Linked DNA regions of Sulfurisphaera tokodaii str. 7. The protein of the gene in region 1 binds, or shares a complex with, the protein of each later gene. Links are inferred from orthologs where the notes say so. Each region holds a gene or a part of one and is shown on either strand. Other genes may lie near its edges.

Region 1 (7,361 bases):
CTAAAGAGCTTATAAGTAAAGGTTTTGCATATGTTGATACTTGCTCAGAGGAAGAGTTCAAAAAAATGAGAGATGCTAGTAAACCTTGTCCAAATAGGTTAAAATCAGCGGAGGATAATCTTTACTTATTTGAGAAGATGCTTAATGGAGAGTTTAAAGAAGGAGAAGCTGTAGTAAGGATAAAAACTGATCTCTCTTTACCTGATCCATCGCAAAGAGATTGGGTTTTACTTCGAATAATAGATGTTAAGAAAAACCCTCATCCTATCACTGGAGATAAATATTGGATTTGGCCTACTTATAATTTCGCAAGTGCCTTAGACGATCATGACTTAGGTATAACTCACATTTTCAGAGGTAAAGAACATGAAGTAAATGCAGAAAAACAGAAATGGATATACAACTACATGGGCTGGAAATATCCTTATGTTGAAGAATTTGGTAGGCTTAGATTAGAAGGATTTATGATGAGTAAATCAAAGATTAGAACAGTATTAGAGAAAGGCGTAAGCATTGATGATCCCAGATTACCTACGTTGGCTGGATTGAGGAGAAGAGGAATTCTACCAGAAACAATAATAGAAACTATAATTACAGTAGGTTTAAAGGTTAGTGATGCAACTATAAGTTTTGACAATTTAGCTGCACTTAATAGAAAGAAGTTGGATCCAATAGCTAAGAGACTTATGTTCGTTCAACAGCCTAAGGAGTTTATTATTGAGTTATCAGAACCAATTAGGGCAAAAATACCATATAACCCTAGTAAACCTTCAGAATATAGAGAAATTCTAGTAAATCCTGGAGATAAGATTCTTCTTGACGCGAAGGATGCAGAAGAAGGTGCGGTAGTAAGGTTAATGGAACTTTGCAATGTCACAATTTCTGGAAATAAATTAATATTTCATAGCAAAACTTTGGAAGACGCGAAGAAATTAAATGCAAAAATCATACAATGGGTAAAAAAAGATGAAGCTTCTAACGTTGAGGTAATTATACCAGATCCGAATGAAGAGAAGCCACCTATATCCGGTTATGGAGAAAAAGAAATTGGGAATCTAAAAATCAATGAAATAGTACAGTTCATAAGATTTGGGTTCGTTAGGGTCGATAATAAGATCGATAATAAGGTTACCGTAATATTCTCACATGAGTAACTTTATTAACCTAATAAGTTAATTCTTTTTTGCGTGACGAAATAAGAGGAGGATGAACGCATGTCTAAACCCTCATATGTTAAATTCGATGTACCAGAGGATTTGGCTAATAAGGTATTAGATGCTGTAAGAAAAGCAAAGGAATCTGGAAAGATAAAGAAAGGAACTAATGAGACAACAAAAGCTGTAGAAAGAGGCCAAGCCAAGCTGGTTGTAATTGCAACAGACGTGCAGCCCGAAGAAATAGTAGCTCACTTACCACTATTATGCGAGGAAAAGAAAATACCATATGTTTATGTCCCGTCAAAGAAGGCATTGGGAGAAGCATGTGGCTTACAAGTGGCTGCTGCCTCAGCGGCTATTATAGATCCTGGAGAAGCAAAGGATTTATTAGATGAGATTGTAAAAAGAGTAGAAGAATTAAAAGGTAAAGCAAGCTAAATTTTTTGGTATGAAAATTTTTGCTATAGGGAATGTTTTTAATCCTTCAGGTGTTTCTTCGCACATTATAAATGTTCTTAAAGGTCTTTCTAAATTAGGTGAAGAAGTCACATTATATGTTCCATATTTTCTTGTAGATAATAAAATTGAAATTTTAAAAGACTTAGAAAAAGCTGGAGTTCAAATATATCCTTTCGTGTATGATTATATTCAAAAATATAAAAGCAAAATAAGAACTACTAATTATTTTATAGAATCCCATACAGTTATATTTAGATGGAATGATATAGGAGCTGACAAGGTTTTATTAAGGGATCTAGATAGGATAAAGCCCGATATAATATATGATATGCATGAAGATACTATCACTTTAAGATTATCGTACTATTTAGGGAAGAAATTAAATGTCCCAGTGGTTAAGTTATTACATGATGAACCTTTTAGATATTCATCTTTTGGTAGAGGCTATAGAAAGATTCTCGGTCTTCAAGGTTTTATTTATGATGCTTTAATGTCTATTTTTTATAAGTTTGATAAAAGAGCATATGAAATTCCCATGGAAGATGGAATATTAAGAGGTATAGCCGCGGTATCATATGCGTCAATTTACTATTCGAAACTTGATGAAATAGCAAAAAAGTATCATGTGGCAGTGAAAGTTTACGAAATTGGAAATGCTTTTGATAAAGAGTTAATTTTTAAATATAGAAGAATAAAAGATAAAGGTGATTATGCAGTTTTCTTCGCTAGATTAGTACCTCAAAAAGGTCTTATGGAATTACCAAAAATTGCTGAGAGGCTTTCAACCAAAATAATTGTTTTTGGGAAATTATTTTCAGAAAAATACAAAAAAAATCTTCAATCTAAGAATATTGAATATCGTGGTTATAAGCCAATCGAGGAAGTATATGATACGGTTAGCAAGGCAAAAGTTTTAATATATCCGTCTCACCAAGATGGGTATTCACTAGTAGTTTTAGACACTTTAGCCCTAGGTACTTCTGTAGTAGCCTACGATATACCAGCTATTAGGTTTGTTTATGGAGGATTAAAGCCAGTGAAAATGGTAAAAGAATATGATTATTTATCTTTAGCAAAAGTAGCTAATGAAGTACTTAGTATGCCTGAAAAAGAATATGTTATGGAGCATGAAGATGAGAAAGTAAGAGCGTTTATAGAAAAACACTCTGACTGGTTAAATGTAGCTATTGAAACTAGAGATTTTTTAAAACAGTTTACTAGAAATGCTATATAATTATAATCATAAATTGTTCTTTTAATGCTATTAAATGTGGTAATTATCAATTTTAACTGTTTATGACGGGCCCGCCGGGATTTGAACCCGGGATCTCGGGTTCCGGAGACCCGTGCTTTGTCCTGGCTAAGCTACGGGCCCTCATTAAATGGCATTTAAGTTTATATCGTATTTCAGAATAATAATATTTTGTAGTGAGAAATGGCAAGACAAATTACACTTTTTGATTTTACATTGAAGAAAGAACAAAATAAGGATGAAAGTAGAAAAGAAGAGATCCCGCACGCTAATATCAACGAAGAGAGGAGAAAACCTAAGGAGTGGATAAAGGAGGCTGAAGAAGGGAAGAGTTATTTCTTACTTCAAGTTGATTATGATGGCAAAAAATCAAAAGCTGTTTGCAAACTCTATGACAAGGAGACGAAAAAAATATACATATTATATGATAATACAGGCCATAAACCTTATTTTCTTACTGATATAGACCCAGAAAAAGTTAATAAAATTCCTAAAGTTGTAAGAGATCCTTCTTTTGATCATTTGGAAACAGTAATTAAGATAGACCCTTATTCTGGTAATAAGATAAAACTTACAAAAATAGTTGTAAAAGACCCATTAGCTGTAAGAAGGATGAGAAACTCTGTTCCAAAAGCTTACGAAGCTCATATCAAATATTTTAACAATTATATCTATGATTTAGGCCTTATACCAGGTTTGCCTTATGTAGTGAAAAAAGGGAAATTAGAGCAAGTAAGACCAGAACTTAAAGGAGAAGAAGTAGATGAGATAAGAAAAGCTTTTGCTGATTCTGATGAAATGACTAAAGAAGCCGTTAACGATTGGATTCCTATTTTTGAATCTGAAGTTCCTGATGTGAAAAGAGTAGCAATAGATATAGAAGTATATACTCCTATTAAGGGACGAATTCCAGATCCAGAGAAAGCAGAATTTCCTATAATAAGCATATCCCTAGCTGGGAATGATGGTACTAAAAGAGTTCTAGTCCTACTTAGGGAGGATGTAAATTCTCAAATTACTAAGCACGATGTGATTGTAGAAACATTTAAATCTGAAAGAGAATTAATTAGAAGATTTTTCGATATAATTCTTGATTATCCAATTATACTGACATTTAATGGTGATGATTTCGATATTCCATATATTTATTATAGGGCTTTAAAGCTTAATTTTACCCCAGAAGAAATACCATTTGATATAATAAATGATGAGGGAAAATATTTAGCAGGTATTCATATAGATTTATATAAATTTTTCTTTAATAGAGCAATAAGAAATTATGCATTTGAAGGAAAATATAATGAGTATAATCTAGATGCAGTAGCCACAGCACTATTAGGAATGTCTAAAGTTAAGCTTGATACATTAATCAGTTTCTTAGATCTTGATAAACTGATAGAATATAATTCAAGAGATGCTGAAATAACTCTTAAATTAACTACATTTAATAATAATTTGGTATGGAAATTAATTATATTATTAGCAAGAATATCAAAGATGGGATTAGAGGAATTAACTAGAACTGAAGTTTCTACTTGGATTAAAAACTTATATTATTGGGAACATAGGAGAAGAAACTGGCTTATTCCATTAAAAGAAGAAATACTAACTAGATCAAGTCAGATTAAGACTGCAGCTATAATAAAAGGGAAGAGGTATAAGGGTGCTGTAGTAATTGATCCACCAGCTGGTGTTTTCTTTAATGTCGTTGTTCTTGATTTTGCATCACTGTATCCATCAATTATTAGGAATTGGAACATAAGTTACGAAACTGTTGATGTAGAAAATTGTAAGAACAAAGAATATGTAAGAGATGAAACTGGTGAAGTTTTACATTATATATGTAAAGATAAGCCGGGTATAACGGCTGTAATTACAGGTTTGTTGAGAGATTTTAGAGTTAAAGTTTACAAGAAAAAGGCAAAGTCACAAAATATATCTGAAGAGCAGAGATCGGTTTATGATGTAGTGCAAAGAGCAATGAAAGTATTCATAAACGCAACTTATGGTGTATTTGGTGCTGAGAATTTCCCACTATATGCTCCTGCTGTTGCTGAAAGTGTTACTGCAATAGGTAGATATGTTATTACTACAACGGTAAACTATTGTAGGTCAATTGGTTTACAAGTTTTATATGGCGATACTGATTCAATGTTTTTATGGAATCCATCTAAAGAGAAATTAGAAGAAATAATAAAATTTGTAAAGGGTAAATTCGGTTTAGACTTAGAAGTAGATAAAATATATAAATTTGTAGCATTTTCTGGTCTAAAGAAGAACTATTTAGGTGTTTATCCTGATGGAAAAACAGATATTAAAGGTATGTTAGCCAAGAAGAGAAATACTCCGGAGTTCATTAAAAAAGAGTTTAACGAAGTTAAGCAGCTTGTCACTACTATAAATTCCCCAGATGATATACCTAAGATAAGAGATCAATTGGAGTATAAGATTAAGGAGATATACGAGAAATTAAGACATAAGGGTTACAATCTTGATGAGCTGGCATTTAGAGTAATGTTATCTAAGCCTTTAGAAAGTTATACTAAGAATACACCACAACATGTTAAAGCTGCATTACAATTAAGATCTTATGGTGTAATGGTTCTACCTAGAGATATAATAATGTTTGTTAAAGTGAAAAGCAAAGATGGTGTAAAACCTGTTCAACTTGCAAAACTGAGTGAGATAGATGTGGATAAATATATTGATGCAGTAAGATCAACATTTGAACAAATACTAAAAGCGTTTGGTATTAATTGGGGACAATTTACTACAACTTCTATCGATACTTTCTTTAACATAAGTAAAAAGTAGTTTTATTCTTCTTCTTCAGCTTCTTCTGTTTCTGTCTCTTGTACTGGTGAAGTTACTTGTTTTGCGTATTCTAATAATTCGTTTTCACTTTTATCATCTATATAAGGAGAAACAACATAAACTTTTTTATCCTTAAAATCTGACTCAACCCACTCATTATCGAAACTGATCACAAATATAGGAATCTCAGCTATTGCCTCTGATTTTGTTCTAGATTTTATATAATTTTTTAACATTTCATAGGTTTGTGGTTTAAGAGGCAGAGGAATATGAATTTCATACATATCTTTCATTATTATGAAATCAGATAAGTTCTCATTCCATTCTTTTAGGGCTAACGTAGCTGTATTTCTTAATACTTGTGGTAAGTCACCTTCTACAATATCCTTTTTTGAAACTTGGCCATTTTCACTTTTGACTACTAAAACCTTCACTTATGCTCACCTATAACATATAAGTAAACTTGATGAGTCATACCTTTGTCTTCAACCTTTATAACTTCTTTTGGTACCCATCCTCTCATTTCGAATTCATGTGATACTACTCTAGTACCAGGCTTTAACTCTTTTTCTAATTTAGGTTTTAACATTTCATTAACGTTAGTTAGTAGAAACATAGTGACTATAGTAGCCTCTGAAAGATCGATCTCGAAAAAATTACCCTTTATTACTATGGCCTTATTTTCCACTCCGTTTCTCTTTATATTTTCTAGAGCTTCTTTTATTCTTTCGTCATTTATTTCAATACCCACAGCTTTTTTAACGTTGAAATCTTTTGCTGCAGTAATTATGATTCTTCCGTCTCCACATCCTAAATCATAAACAATATCTTCTGGTCCTGCATTAGCGATCTCTAACATCCTTCTTACTACTTTTTCTGGTGTTGGTACATATGGGACGTGAGGTATATAGCTCACTTTGCTCACTAATGTAATTTATTGGGACAAGATATTTTTAATTTTTTCAAGTGCTTGTTTTTTACCTTCTTCCGGGTCAGGCTCTAACTTCTGTGGATTAAAAGGCATTTGTGTTAATATAGGTGTAATTTTTCCATCATCTGTTTCTAAAAACAATTGTGGTAAAAAAGTCGTTCCAAATTCGTCTTTCTCTCCATAGTCAGCTAAAAAAGCATAATCTTCCATTTTTATTTCTTTTTCTATGTTTAGTTCCTTACTTAGTTCATCTATTACTTTTAAAAATGGTTTATGAGATGGATGTGCTTCTGAGGTTACCAGAATCAGTTTTTTAGCCTTCATATTCCCACTAAAAGTAAAAGTAATAGTTTAAAACGGTGATGGTTTTGATTACTAAGATAAGAAAGCAGTCTAAAAAGATATTGCAGCCTATAGCATTGGCTTTAATAAAGATTAATGTGTCTGCAAATACTATAACTTTTGTAGGCTTAATTCTATCTTTCTTATATTTAGCGATTATGTATTTCTTAAAAGATATAATAATTGGCTTGATTCTTCTTGCATTATCCGCATTTATGGATGCTATAGATGGGGAAGTTGCCAGATTAAGTAATAAAGCAGGAAGTAAGGGAAGTTTCCTTGATAGTAGTTTAGATAGAATAGAAGATATTAATTATATATCTGGGTTATTTAGTCTAGGTTTCACGCCCCTCTTAATAGGACTATTAATTGGTGTATCTGTAACAATTTCTTATTTAAGAGCTAA
Region 2 (11,764 bases), 1.1 Mb from region 1 along the record:
TAGAAAGGCTGGAATGACAAGTGTTGTACTTGTACCTACTGTTATAAAGACAGTTAATGATCAAGACCTAGGTAATATAGTTAAGTTTGCTGCATATAACTTAGATGTAGTTAGATCAGTAAACTTCCAACCTGTTAGTTTAACCGGGATGATGAAGAGAAACATGAGAAACAAATTTAGAATAACCATTCCAGAAGTACTTAAGAATATCGAGGAGCAAACGGATGGTGAAATTACAAGAGATAGCTGGTATCCAATAGGAACCTCTGTTGTATTCTCAAAACTTGTTGAAGCTTTAACTGGTAAAGAACAGTTTGAAATGGCTAATCATCCAAGCTGTGGAGCAGGAACATATGTCTATGTAGAATGGAGAAATGGAGAACCTCATTTTATTCCTATATCTAAATTTATTGATTTAGAAGGATTATTAGAATATCTAAAGGAGAAGACAGAAGAACTAAGAGAAGGAGGAAATAAATATTGGATAGGAATTAAGTTGCTATATAATCTCAGAAAGTTTATTGATAAGGAGAAGGGTCCAAAAGATTTCGATGTGTACAAGATGCTATATAATATTATAGTAAACCATAATTATGAGGCTCTAGGCGAATGGCATTATAGAACATTATTCTTAGGTACTATGCATTTCATGGACTTATATAACTATGATATTCAAAGAGTAATGAGATGTGATATTCATTATGTAACGCCAGATGGTAGGGTTATTCCATTCTGTACATATAATGTATTAAATGATTTATACAGAGATAAGATCTTAAAAGAATATCAAATTCCATTAGATAAATGGATTAAGATGCACGGAGAAGATAGTATTGGAGATGCAATGAAATACAAGAGAAATGCAACAAGACTTGAGCAAGGAGAAATATACCAGTTAACATACAAACCCTTCTTATAATCTCATATATCTTAAATGAATTTCTTTTTTACATTCACATATTTTACAATCTACAAGTTTAAGCTCTGGTGCTTCTATTCCTTTGAATCCTTCTCCATTTACTACTGAAACACCATTTCCGAAAATTTTAGGAGATATTGTTATCCTAATCTCATCAAAGCAATTATCCTTTATAAAATTCCATATAGTTCTTCCTCCTCCTTCAATTAGAATTCTTTTTACTCCTAAATTGTATAAGTCTTCTGCAATTATACAAGATGAAAGTTTTTCTAAAACTCTTATTTTTACTCCTTTTTTCTTTAATTCATTTGCTTTATCCTCATTCCTTAGATAAGCTTGGTAAGTAGTATAAATTATTGTATCAGGAGGTACACTAAATATATTTAGATTAGGATCAAAATTTAAGCTCTCACTTATTGTAACTCTAACAGGATTTCTTCCCTTAGCATACTTAACTAAAAGCTTAGGATTATCTATCCTTACAGTATTAGAACCAACCAATACAGCATCAACTTCAGTTCTTAAAATATGTAATCTCATTTTATCGTAAGGACAGCTTAGTTCACTATAATAGTCTTTTGAGGCAATTCTACCATCTATAGTAGTAGTACTGAATATTATAATATAGGGTCTCATTTTGAAATTTTCCCTTTAACACTTATTATAGGCACTAGGTCATGAAACCAAACCCTAAGCTCACATTTACTTCTTATGTTGCAGAGTAAACAGCAGTCTACGCAAACATTAATTTTTTTCACTCCACAGTATTTTGTTTCTGTAAATCTTCCGCATGAGTCACATCTTTCTTCGAAAACCAAAGCTCTTCTACCTTTTTACATTCATATGCGTTACATATATAATTTATCCTATTCATAATACCTGATATCTTGTTAACTCCACTAAAGATAATATTCTTATGTAGAACAAGAAGGGATCCTAAAGTAGGCGCTTTTGATTTAAATATGTAAATATCCTCTTCTATTTTCTTCGTAGTATCCTTAATTTCAAGATTTACTTTAGCTGGAGTATAGGATTTTTCTTTACCTATTCCCTTTCTAATGAGTATTGCATCCTCCTTACTTGCTACAATATATGGTATTTGTAGAAAAGATGAAATATAATTGGCTCCTCCAGAGACTTCCTCATAATGACTTGTTAATATTAGATAGTCTATTCCTTTATCGTATTTTGATAGTATTTCCTCAATTCCCTCTATTAATATACTAGAATCATTTCCATTACTACTATCGATTAGAATTACATGTTGATTGTTAGTAATAATTAAGTAACTGTTAAAATTTCCTTTTATTACGTATACATCTTTTAGAATTCTTGCTATCATAATACAAATAATGGTTTAATCGGTATCCCATTAATATGTTTACTCCATTCGTTACCGACGCTAGCTATTACTAAAACTCCAACTATATCTGCTCCAGCTTTTCTAATTAGTTTTGTTGCTGTAGTAATTGTTTTACCACTTCTAATTACATCATCAATAAGTAGTATTTTATCATTCTTTGAAATATAATCTTTTCTTAAAAAAATAGATGTTATAACACCATCTGCCTCCTTTAAACTTTCATCAATATAATCAATAAACATAGAATCTTTATGCTTTTTTATGATTATTAGAGGTTTAGCTAGAGCTTCAGCAGTTAATGTGGCAAAAGGAATCCCGTTAACAGCAACAGTAGCTATTTTAGTTATTTCTTTATTTTCGAAAAATCTATAATAATACATTTCAATTAATATCTTAAGTAAATTTGGATAAAATAGTAATCGTGAAGTATCAATATATCCGTCATCATGAATAATTATTTTATTAAGTAAGAATTTTACTAGGAAATCTCTTGATTTTAACTTGTCAAGTATCTCTTTTGCATGTACTTCACTTGGAATAGTAGAACCGTTAACGTATCTACATAATAAACTTTCTTGAATATTAAAGATTTTAGCAAGTTCTTTATAAGTGAAACTGTTTTTTAATTCTTTAAGTAAATCCACTACTGTTAATCTTAATCGTAAATCCTTGTCTTTTTGCATATTCAAATAAATATCACCATCTTCCTATTATTTTTGATGATCGAGGTTTTAAGTGCTGAGAAGTGATGAAAAACCCACGCTGTGATTATTTAATGCCTAGAATCTTCTTTATTAACTCGTTAGTTAATTGTGGATCAGCTCTTTTTCCAGTCTTTTTCATAACTTTACCAACTAGATAATTTATAACCTTAGGGTCATTCTTAGCCTTTTCAGCAGCATCTGGTTCTTCATTAATTACTTCTTTTATTACATTAATTAAGTAATCTTCATCTTTTATTGCAACAAGGCCTCTCTCTTTTATTATAGATGATGGCATTTTTCCTTCTAATACAATTTCAGGAAGAATTTCCTTAGCTATTTTTATTGTGATAACTCCATCATCAAGCAACTTTAATAATTCTACTAAATGCTGACTTCCAGCCTTGGATTGGGAAGGCCTTAGGTTTTTATCATTTAACCATCTTAAATAATCATTTATTAATAAATTGACTAATTTTTTATAATTACTATAATGTTTCGCAGTCTCTTCAAATAAATCAGCTAATGCTTTATCCATAACTAATACAGTTGCATCGTAATCTGAAATTCCATACTGAGTAACTAATCTTTTTATCCTTAAATCGGGTAATTCAGGTAAAGTCTTTCTTATTTCTTCTATGAGGTCCTGAGTTATTGGATATGGTGGTAAATCCGGATCTGGGAAATATCTGTAATCTTCTTCTGTTTCCTTTGTCCTAGTAGGTACTGTTACTTTTCTTTCAGAATCCCAATGCCTAGTTTCTCTTTTAACTGGTAAACCTTGTGCTATAGCAGCTTTTTGTCTAGCAATTTCATATTTTAACGCTTCTTCTACTTCTCTGGGCGAACCTATGTTCTTTATCTCAACTCTCTCTCCTCCTTCTACTGAGACATTAGCGTCTGCTCTCATAGCTCCTTCTAAATCACAATTACATACACCTAAGTGTTCTAATATAGATCTTAATTTCTCTAGAAATTCTCTCGCTTCTTTAGGTTCCGTCATATCAGGTTCCGTTACTATTTCAAGCAGTCCCATTCCAGATCTATTATAATCTAGTAACGTGTATTTGCTAGTTAGCATTGATCCCGTAGGATAGATTATCTTCGCAGGATCTTCTTCTATGTTTATTCTTCTTATTCTAACTGTTTTGCCTTCTCTTAATTTTAGATACCCACCTTTACTGATTGCAATGCTACCAGGTCCATCATATTGGGAGATTTGGTAGTTCTTTGCCATATCGGGGTAAAAATAGTGTTTTCTTACCATAATCAAAGAATTAGCTATTTCGGCATTGATGGCTAGAGCAACCATAATAGCTGCTTTTACAGCGTTTTCGTTTAATACTGGAATTGCGCCAGGCAAACCTAAGCATATGGGACATACGTTTGTATTAGGATCCTTCCCAGTATAATCACTAGGACAGGAGCAGAATAATTTAGTTTTCAATGATGTAAGATGAACGTGTACTTCTAGTCCTATTTTAACCATATTTATTGATGAAAGCATTTAAGGATAAAAATGTTTAACCAAATGCTCTATCTCCTGCATCACCTAATCCGGGCAAAATATATCCTCTATTATCTAATTCTGGATCTATAGATACTGTTATAATATTAACATCGGGATAAGATTCTAATATTCTTTTCAGACCATATTCGGATATTATTATAGATACAATAAAAATTCTCTTAGGCTTTTTGTCTTTTATTATATTTAACGCTTTGAGCATTGTACTCGCTGTAGCTATCATGGGATCTGCTATTATTACATTGTCTTTTATGTTTATTTCTGGTATTTTATTATAGAATATTTCAACTTCCATTTCCTTTGGATATCCTAAATTAACCTGTGTCTCCTTTCTACTAGCAGCTATTACACCAAGTCTAGCAGTTGGTAATGCTTTAAGAAGTCCTTCAACTAATGGTGTTGCTGCTCTTAGAATACTTATAATTACGATATTTTCCAAGTCATAGATATAGACTCCTTTAGCTTTTACACCTAAAGGAGTCTCTACTTCAATAATGTTGTAATCTAACATATTAAGAATTTCATATCCTATAATTCTACCTAATCTTACTAAAGTCTTCCTAAAAGTAATCTGATCTGTATTTTTAGATCTTAACTGAGTTAAAAAATGTAATGTAATTGGTTTAGATAATACAAAAAGAGGCATATATTTACCTCTTTGTTGTCAATTTTCTTGCTTCTCTCTCTGTTTCTCTAAGTATTAAAATATCACCTAATCTTACTGGGCCCTTTACATTTCTGGTTAAAATTCTTCCTTTATCTCTTCCTTCTAAAACTCTGACTCTAACCTGAGTTACTTCACCAGTAACACCAGTTCTATCTAGAATTTGTATTACTTCAGCTGGGAATCCAAATTCTTCAATTACCGAAGACTGAGCTTGTGATTTTTCTTTTTCGCTCATTTTCTTATTCCCTTAGTAATCAAAAAACCAATTCACTTAAATACTTCACTCTCTGTATTATCATGAGATGCCCTCAATTAAACAGTGCAGTTTCTGTGGAAAAGAAATACCGCCAGCAACTGGTTTAATGTATATAAGAAATGATGGTAGTATATTATGGTTCTGTTCAAATAAATGTAAAAAATCAATGTTGAAGCTACATAGAGATCCTAAAAAGTTGAAATGGACAAAATCATATATAGGTGGTAAGTGATGAGTATCCAAAGAACTTTTGTTATGATAAAACCAGATGGTGTAAGAAGAAATCTTATTGGCGAAATAATTTCTAGATTTGAAAAAAGAGGTCTTAAAATTATAGGCTTAAAAATGGTTAAAATAGATAGACCTACTGCAGAAAGACTTTATGAAGAGCATAAAGGTAAATCATTCTTTGAGGAGTTAATTAGCTATATAACTTCTGGTCCAGTAGTGTGTATGGTAATCGAAGGAGATGAAGCTGTTAGTGTTGTTAGAAAAATGATAGGAAACACTGACCCTAAAGAGGCTCCACCAGGTACAATAAGAGGTGATTATGCCTTAAGTAAAGCAGAAAATGTTATACACGCTTCAGATAGTGAAGAAAAGGCAAAAAGAGAAATGAGTATATTTTTCAAAGAAGAAGAGCTAGTTACACCTTTAGCCCAAGTGCATATGTAGGGTCATTAACTCTTTTTATATTAATTATTTCCTTTATAACTTCTTTCATATCATCTGTGATTATATCTTTATATTTGGTTAATAGTATCTCTAAATCTTCCTTTGGTACATCAGTGTAGAGTATTTCTCCTTCATCAATTTGTCTTCCTACCATTATATTTCCCTTTATAGAAACAGCTACTTCCATTCCTTTAGTAGCCCTATCTACACTTTTTTTATTATCTTGAATTTGAAGTATCTCACCCACTCTTTTACCATCTTTTTTCATAACTGGAAACTTTGGCCTTATTATTCCTCCTAGCACTTCAACACCTACTATTACTGGATCACTTCTACGGAATACATAACCTGGTATTAACCTAAATTTGCCTGGAAGAATTAAAGAATCTAGAGTTCTTCTCTTTTCACTTTCTCTTACTTCTGTTATATACTTCTCTATATCATCTATTAATTGGTATATTATTTCGCTGTAAATTAACTTAATGTTATTTGGGACTTCTATGCCTTGTAATGGTTTTACTCTAAATGCGGCTATAATTCCGTATTCTTTTGCTTCTTGTAAAGTAAGTTCAGCTTCAGTTATATCTTTTTTTGTTATAGGACCTATATCTGCTAATCTAATCGGAATGTTCTTTTGTTTTAGTCCTTCAACTATAGCTTCTAAACTTCCTAAACTATCAGCTTTAACAACAATACCTGCTATGTTTGCATTGTAATATTTTACACTAGCTATTTCTTCTTGTATAATTTTCTTGTATTCTTCAATTTGTTGCTCGTTCTCTGCTACAAATAACGGAGAACCTGCTAATGCATTTTCGAGTTCTGGTGCATAAATCTTAACACCTGCAGCAGCATAAACTTCATCAATTTGTGTTAAGTCTGTCTTAACTACTTTGATGTCTTGCAAAGGCTTTGGTACAAGAATTGACCTTACCTTTGTTACAATTGGCCCGTTTAGACCCCCAATTATAATTGTATCATTCTTCTTTAAGATCCCATCGTATATAATAACATCAATAGTATATCCGAGCCCTTGTAATTCTTTTACCTCTAATATAACACCTTTAGCCGGTCCTTCGGCAAATCTTAATTTTGTTTTCATATAATTCTGTGTTAATCCAGCAAGTAGAGCAAGTAATTCAGCTATTCCTTCGCCTGTCTTAGCTGAAACAGGTACTATTGCAACTGTTTTAGTGAAATCTCTTATACGATCGAACCTATCTGCATTGAAGCCTAATTCTGCTAATTGTCCTACAAGCCTATATACGTAATTATCTAGTTGAGTTTGTACATCTTTTCTTTGGCTTTTTATACTTTCTAAGAAGGAATAAGTATCTATTGGTTTCCAGCCAGGTATTCTGTCAATTTTATTTGCGGCCACTAAGAAAGGAACTTTTCTACTTCTTAATATCTCTAAGGATTCATAAGTTTGTTTTTGAAACCCTTCTACTACATCTACGACAAGAATAGCAATATCTGCAACACTCCCCCCTCTTCTTCTTAGATTACTAAATAGTTCATGCCCTGGAGTGTCAATAAAGAGTAATCCAGGTATTTCAAGTTTAATTGGAAATGTCTTTTTCAATGGTTCTGCTATTTTCTCTATTACACTCGTAGGAACGAAGCTAGCTCCTACTTCTTGAGTCATTTCCCCTGGTTCCTTTTTTACTACTGCAGTTCCTCTAATTTTATCTAATAATGTTGTTTTACCGTGATCTACATGGCCTAAAACCACTACAATAGGTTGTCTAAGTCTTCTACTTTGTAACTGTTGAGACATAATCTTTCACCAACTAAAACCACATTGATATCTATTTCATGCTCAAAAAATTTAATCTTATATTTAGTAAAGATACTGGTGTTATTACATTGAGTGAATTAGATAAAAAGGCAATTGAAATTTCTTCTAAATATAAGGGAAAAATACAAATATTACCTAAGGTTCCTATAAAATCCATAGACGATTTTGCCGTTTTATATACTCCAGGTATAGCAGCAGTATCCAAGGAAATTGCGAAAAACAAAGAATTATCTTTCCATTATACTTATAGGTGGAATGCTATCGCTATAGTAACTGATGGTACAAGAGTTTTAGGATTAGGAGATATTGGACCAGAGGCCGCAATGCCAGTAATGGAAGGAAAGGCTTTGATCTTTAAATATTTAGGTGGTGTTGACGCGATACCGTTGCCGATAGGTACGAAGGATCCGGATAAAATTATTGAAACAGTTAAAATACTAGAACCAGCTTTTGGAGGGATTAATTTAGAGGATATAGAATCACCTAAATGTTTTTATATTCTAGATAAATTAAGGCAAACAGTTGAAATTCCTGTATGGCATGACGATCAACAAGGTACAGCAGGAGCTACACTAGCTGGATTAATAACATCTCTTGAGATAACTGGCAAAGACCCAAAAAATATAAGAGTCATTCTATATGGCGCTGGGGCAGCAAATATAGCTACAGCGAGATTATTATATAAATATGGTGTTCCCTATGAAAATATGATTGTTATAGATAGTAAAGGACCATTGTATAAAGGAAGAAATGATGAGGATTCAATGAAATTAGAAAATCCATGGAAATATGAACTTCTAGAAAAAACAAATAAAATTGGTGCTAGGACAATAGAAGATGCTTTTAAAGGTGCTGATGTTTTAATTGCAGCTTCTAAGCCAGGCCCTGGTGTAATAAAATCAGATTGGATAAAATTAATGAATAAAGATCCAATAGTGTTTGCATTAGCTAATCCTGTTCCTGAAATCTGGCCAGATGAAGCGAAAAATGCTGGTGCTAGGATTGTAGCTACTGGAAGAAGTGATTTACCTAACCAAGTAAATAACTCCTTAATATTTCCAGCAGTTTTTAGGGGTGCTTTAGATGTTAGAGCGAAAACTATAACTGATGAAATGGTAATCGAAGCGGCAAGAGAATTAGCTTCCTTTGCTAGAGAAAAAGGAATTAATGAAAATTATATTATTCCCAAAATGACTGAGTGGGAAGTATACCCAAGAGTAGCAGCTGCTGTAGGGATGAAGGCTATACAGCAAGGTATTGCAAGAGTTTCATTATCATATGACGAAATTTATTCTTCCGCAAGAGAGATTATAAATTCTGCAAGAAAACTCCTTTCTTCATTAACATAATTTTTTTAAGTGGTCGAAACTACTTACATATTACGACTTAGTTTGGTGAATATAATGCGTTCTTCATCAAAAATTAAAATAGATCCTAGTCAGCATGAGCTTGTTCCTAAGCATGAGGTCCTAAGCATAGAAGAAGCTTATAAAATTCTTAAGGAATTAGGAATAAAACCAGAGCAACTTCCTTGGATTAGAGCATCAGATCCTATAGCTAAATTAGTTGGTGCAAAACCTGGAGATATAATTAAAATTACCAGAAAAAGCTCTTTGTCTGGAGAAGTAGTTGTATATAGATACGTTATAAGTGGGTGATATAAGTGAGTCTTACAGTTAATGAGAGATGGGAAATTGTTAAATCATTCTTTAAACTAAGGGGTTTAGTGAGACAACATTTAGATTCTTTCAATGATTTTCTGCGAAATAAATTACAACAAATAATAGATGAACAAGGGGAAATTATAACAGAAATACCTGGATTAAAAATTAAGTTAGGTAAAATAAGATATGATAGACCTGGAATTAGAGAAACAGATAAAGGACCCCCTAAAGAATTAACTCCTCTTGAGGCTAGACTTAGGAATCTAACTTATGCTGTCCCATTGTATCTAACTATGATTCCAATAGAGAATAATATAGAAGGAGAGCCAATTGAGGTTTATATAGGAGATCTGCCAATTATGTTAAAATCAATTGCAGATCCTACATCTAACATGACTTATGATGAGCTAATAAAGATAGGAGAAGATCCTAAGGATCCTGGAGGCTATTTTATAGTAAATGGAACAGAAAAAGTAATCGTTGCGCAAGAAGATTTGGCCACTAATAGAGTATTGGTTGATTATGGTAAAAGTGGTTCTAATATAACCCATGTTGCAAAAATTACATCAGCTGCTGCGGGATATAGAGTTCAAGTAGTAATTGAAAGATTAAAGGATAGTAGTATTCAAGTATCATTTGCTACAGTTCCAGGTAAAATTCCATTTGTCATTATGATGAGAGCATTAGGTTTCACTACAGATAAGGACATTGTTTATGCAGTATCTTTAGATCCAGAAATACAGAATGAATTACTACCTTCATTAGAGCAAGCAAGTTCAATAACTACAGTTGAAGATGCCCTTGACTTTATAGGAAATAGGATAGCTATAGGTCAGAAAAGAGAAAACAGAATTCAAAGAGCCGAGCAAATTATAGATAAATACTTCTTACCTCACATTGGTACATCCCCAGAAGATAGGAAGAAGAAGGGATATTATTTGGCTGCTGCTGTAAATAAGCTTCTAGAACTATATCTAGGAAGAAGACAACCAGATGATAAAGATCATTATGCTAATAAGAGGGTTAGACTAGCAGGAGATTTATTTACAAGCTTATTCAGAGTTGCATTTAAAGCATTTGTTAAAGATCTGGTCTATCAATTAGAAAAGGCAAAAGTAAGGGGTAGAAGACTTTCATTAACTGCATTAGTAAGGGCTGATATAATTACTGAAAGAGTAAGACATGCACTAGCTACTGGAAATTGGGTTGGAGGAAGAACTGGCGTAAGTCAGCTATTAGATAGAACTAATTGGTTATCAATGTTAAGTCACTTAAGGAGAGTAGTATCCTCACTAGCTAGAGGACAACCAAACTTTGAAGCTAGAGATTTACATGGAACTCAATGGGGTAGAATGTGTCCGTTTGAAACCCCAGAAGGTCCTAATAGTGGACTAGTTAAAAATTTGGCATTATTAGCTCAAGTTTCCGTTGGTATTAATGAATCAAGCATAGAAAAGGTAATTTATGAACAAGGTGTTATATCTCAAGAGGAACTTATAGATAGACTTTCAGCTGAAGAGGATATAAATAAGTATCTAAATTGGAGTAAAGTCTATTTAAATGGAAGATTATTAGGATATTATCCAGATGGAAAAGAACTAGCAGAAAAAATAAGAGAGCTACGTAGATCTGGTAAGATTAGTGACGAAGTTAATGTTGCTCATATAGTCACAGAATACATAAATGAAGTACATATAAATTGTGATGGAGGAAGAGTTAGAAGACCATTAATTATTGTTAAAGATGGTAAGCCCTTAGTAAGCGAAGACGACATAGAAAAATTAAGGAAAGGAGAGATAACTTTTGATGACCTTGTAAAACAAGGTAAGATTGAATTTCTAGATGCTGAAGAAGAAGAAAATGCATACATTGCACTTAACCCACAAGACCTTACTAAAGATCATACTCATTTAGAAATATGGCCTCCAGCTATATTAGGGATTACAGCCTCGATTATTCCCTATCCAGAACATAATCAGTCACCAAGAAATACATATCAATCTGCTATGGCTAAACAAGCTTTAGGATTATATGCAGCTAACTATCAGCTCAGAACTGATACTCGTGCTCATTTACTTCATTATCCGCAAAAACCTTTGGTAGGAACAAAAATATTAGACATTATAGGTTATAATGATAGGCCTGCTGGGAATAATGCTATTTTAGCAGTAATGTCATACACGGGATATA

The links.
Region 2: rpl7ae (region 1) and STK_RS01570 share a complex: the UniProt entries of both Methanocaldococcus jannaschii proteins name them as parts of the 50S ribosomal subunit. The link is inferred for Sulfurisphaera tokodaii str. 7 from one-to-one orthologs.

Annotation. Positions count from the first base shown.
Region 1 is NC_003106.2:1,426,769-1,434,129, forward strand. What follows is about bases 1-2,904. They hold rpl7ae (50S ribosomal protein L7Ae), read left to right. Parts: upstream 1-1,214; coding sequence 1,215-1,595; downstream 1,596-2,904. Other genes in these bases: STK_RS07970 (glutamate--tRNA ligase), read left to right, coding at 1-1,154; STK_RS07980 (glycosyltransferase family 4 protein), read left to right, coding at 1,606-2,850. Outside these bases: STK_RS07990 (DNA-directed DNA polymerase I), read left to right, coding at 3,052-5,682; STK_RS07995 (DUF2286 domain-containing protein), read right to left, coding at 5,685-6,116; STK_RS08000 (protein-lysine N-methyltransferase), read right to left, coding at 6,113-6,598; STK_RS08005 (hypothetical protein), read right to left, coding at 6,617-6,937; pgsA (archaetidylinositol phosphate synthase), read left to right, coding at 6,973-7,361. UniProt on the Methanocaldococcus jannaschii protein: Multifunctional RNA-binding protein that recognizes the K-turn motif in ribosomal RNA, the RNA component of RNase P, box H/ACA, box C/D and box C'/D' sRNAs.
Region 2 is NC_003106.2:293,087-304,850, reverse strand. Bases 4,355-7,073 are described here. They hold STK_RS01570 (50S ribosomal protein L24e), read left to right. Parts: upstream 4,355-5,480; coding sequence 5,481-5,666; downstream 5,667-7,073. Other genes in these bases: infB (translation initiation factor IF-2), read right to left, coding at 6,081-7,073; ndk (nucleoside-diphosphate kinase), read left to right, coding at 5,666-6,109; STK_RS01575 (30S ribosomal protein S28e), read right to left, coding at 5,162-5,413; upp (uracil phosphoribosyltransferase), read right to left, coding at 4,507-5,157; gatB (Asp-tRNA(Asn)/Glu-tRNA(Gln) amidotransferase subunit GatB), read right to left, coding at 4,355-4,472. Also shown: tetraether lipid synthase Tes, read left to right, coding at 1-919; STK_RS01600 (2,5-diamino-6-(ribosylamino)-4(3H)-pyrimidinone 5'-phosphate reductase), read right to left, coding at 914-1,555; STK_RS01595 (hypothetical protein), read right to left, coding at 1,674-2,261; STK_RS01590 (phosphoribosyltransferase family protein), read right to left, coding at 2,258-2,965; more of gatB, read right to left, coding at 3,051-4,354; more of infB, read right to left, coding at 7,074-7,889; STK_RS01555 (NAD(P)-dependent malic enzyme), read left to right, coding at 7,928-9,259; STK_RS01550 (DNA-directed RNA polymerase subunit H), read left to right, coding at 9,314-9,568; STK_RS01545 (DNA-directed RNA polymerase subunit B), read left to right, coding at 9,574-11,764. UniProt on the Methanocaldococcus jannaschii protein: Binds to the 23S rRNA.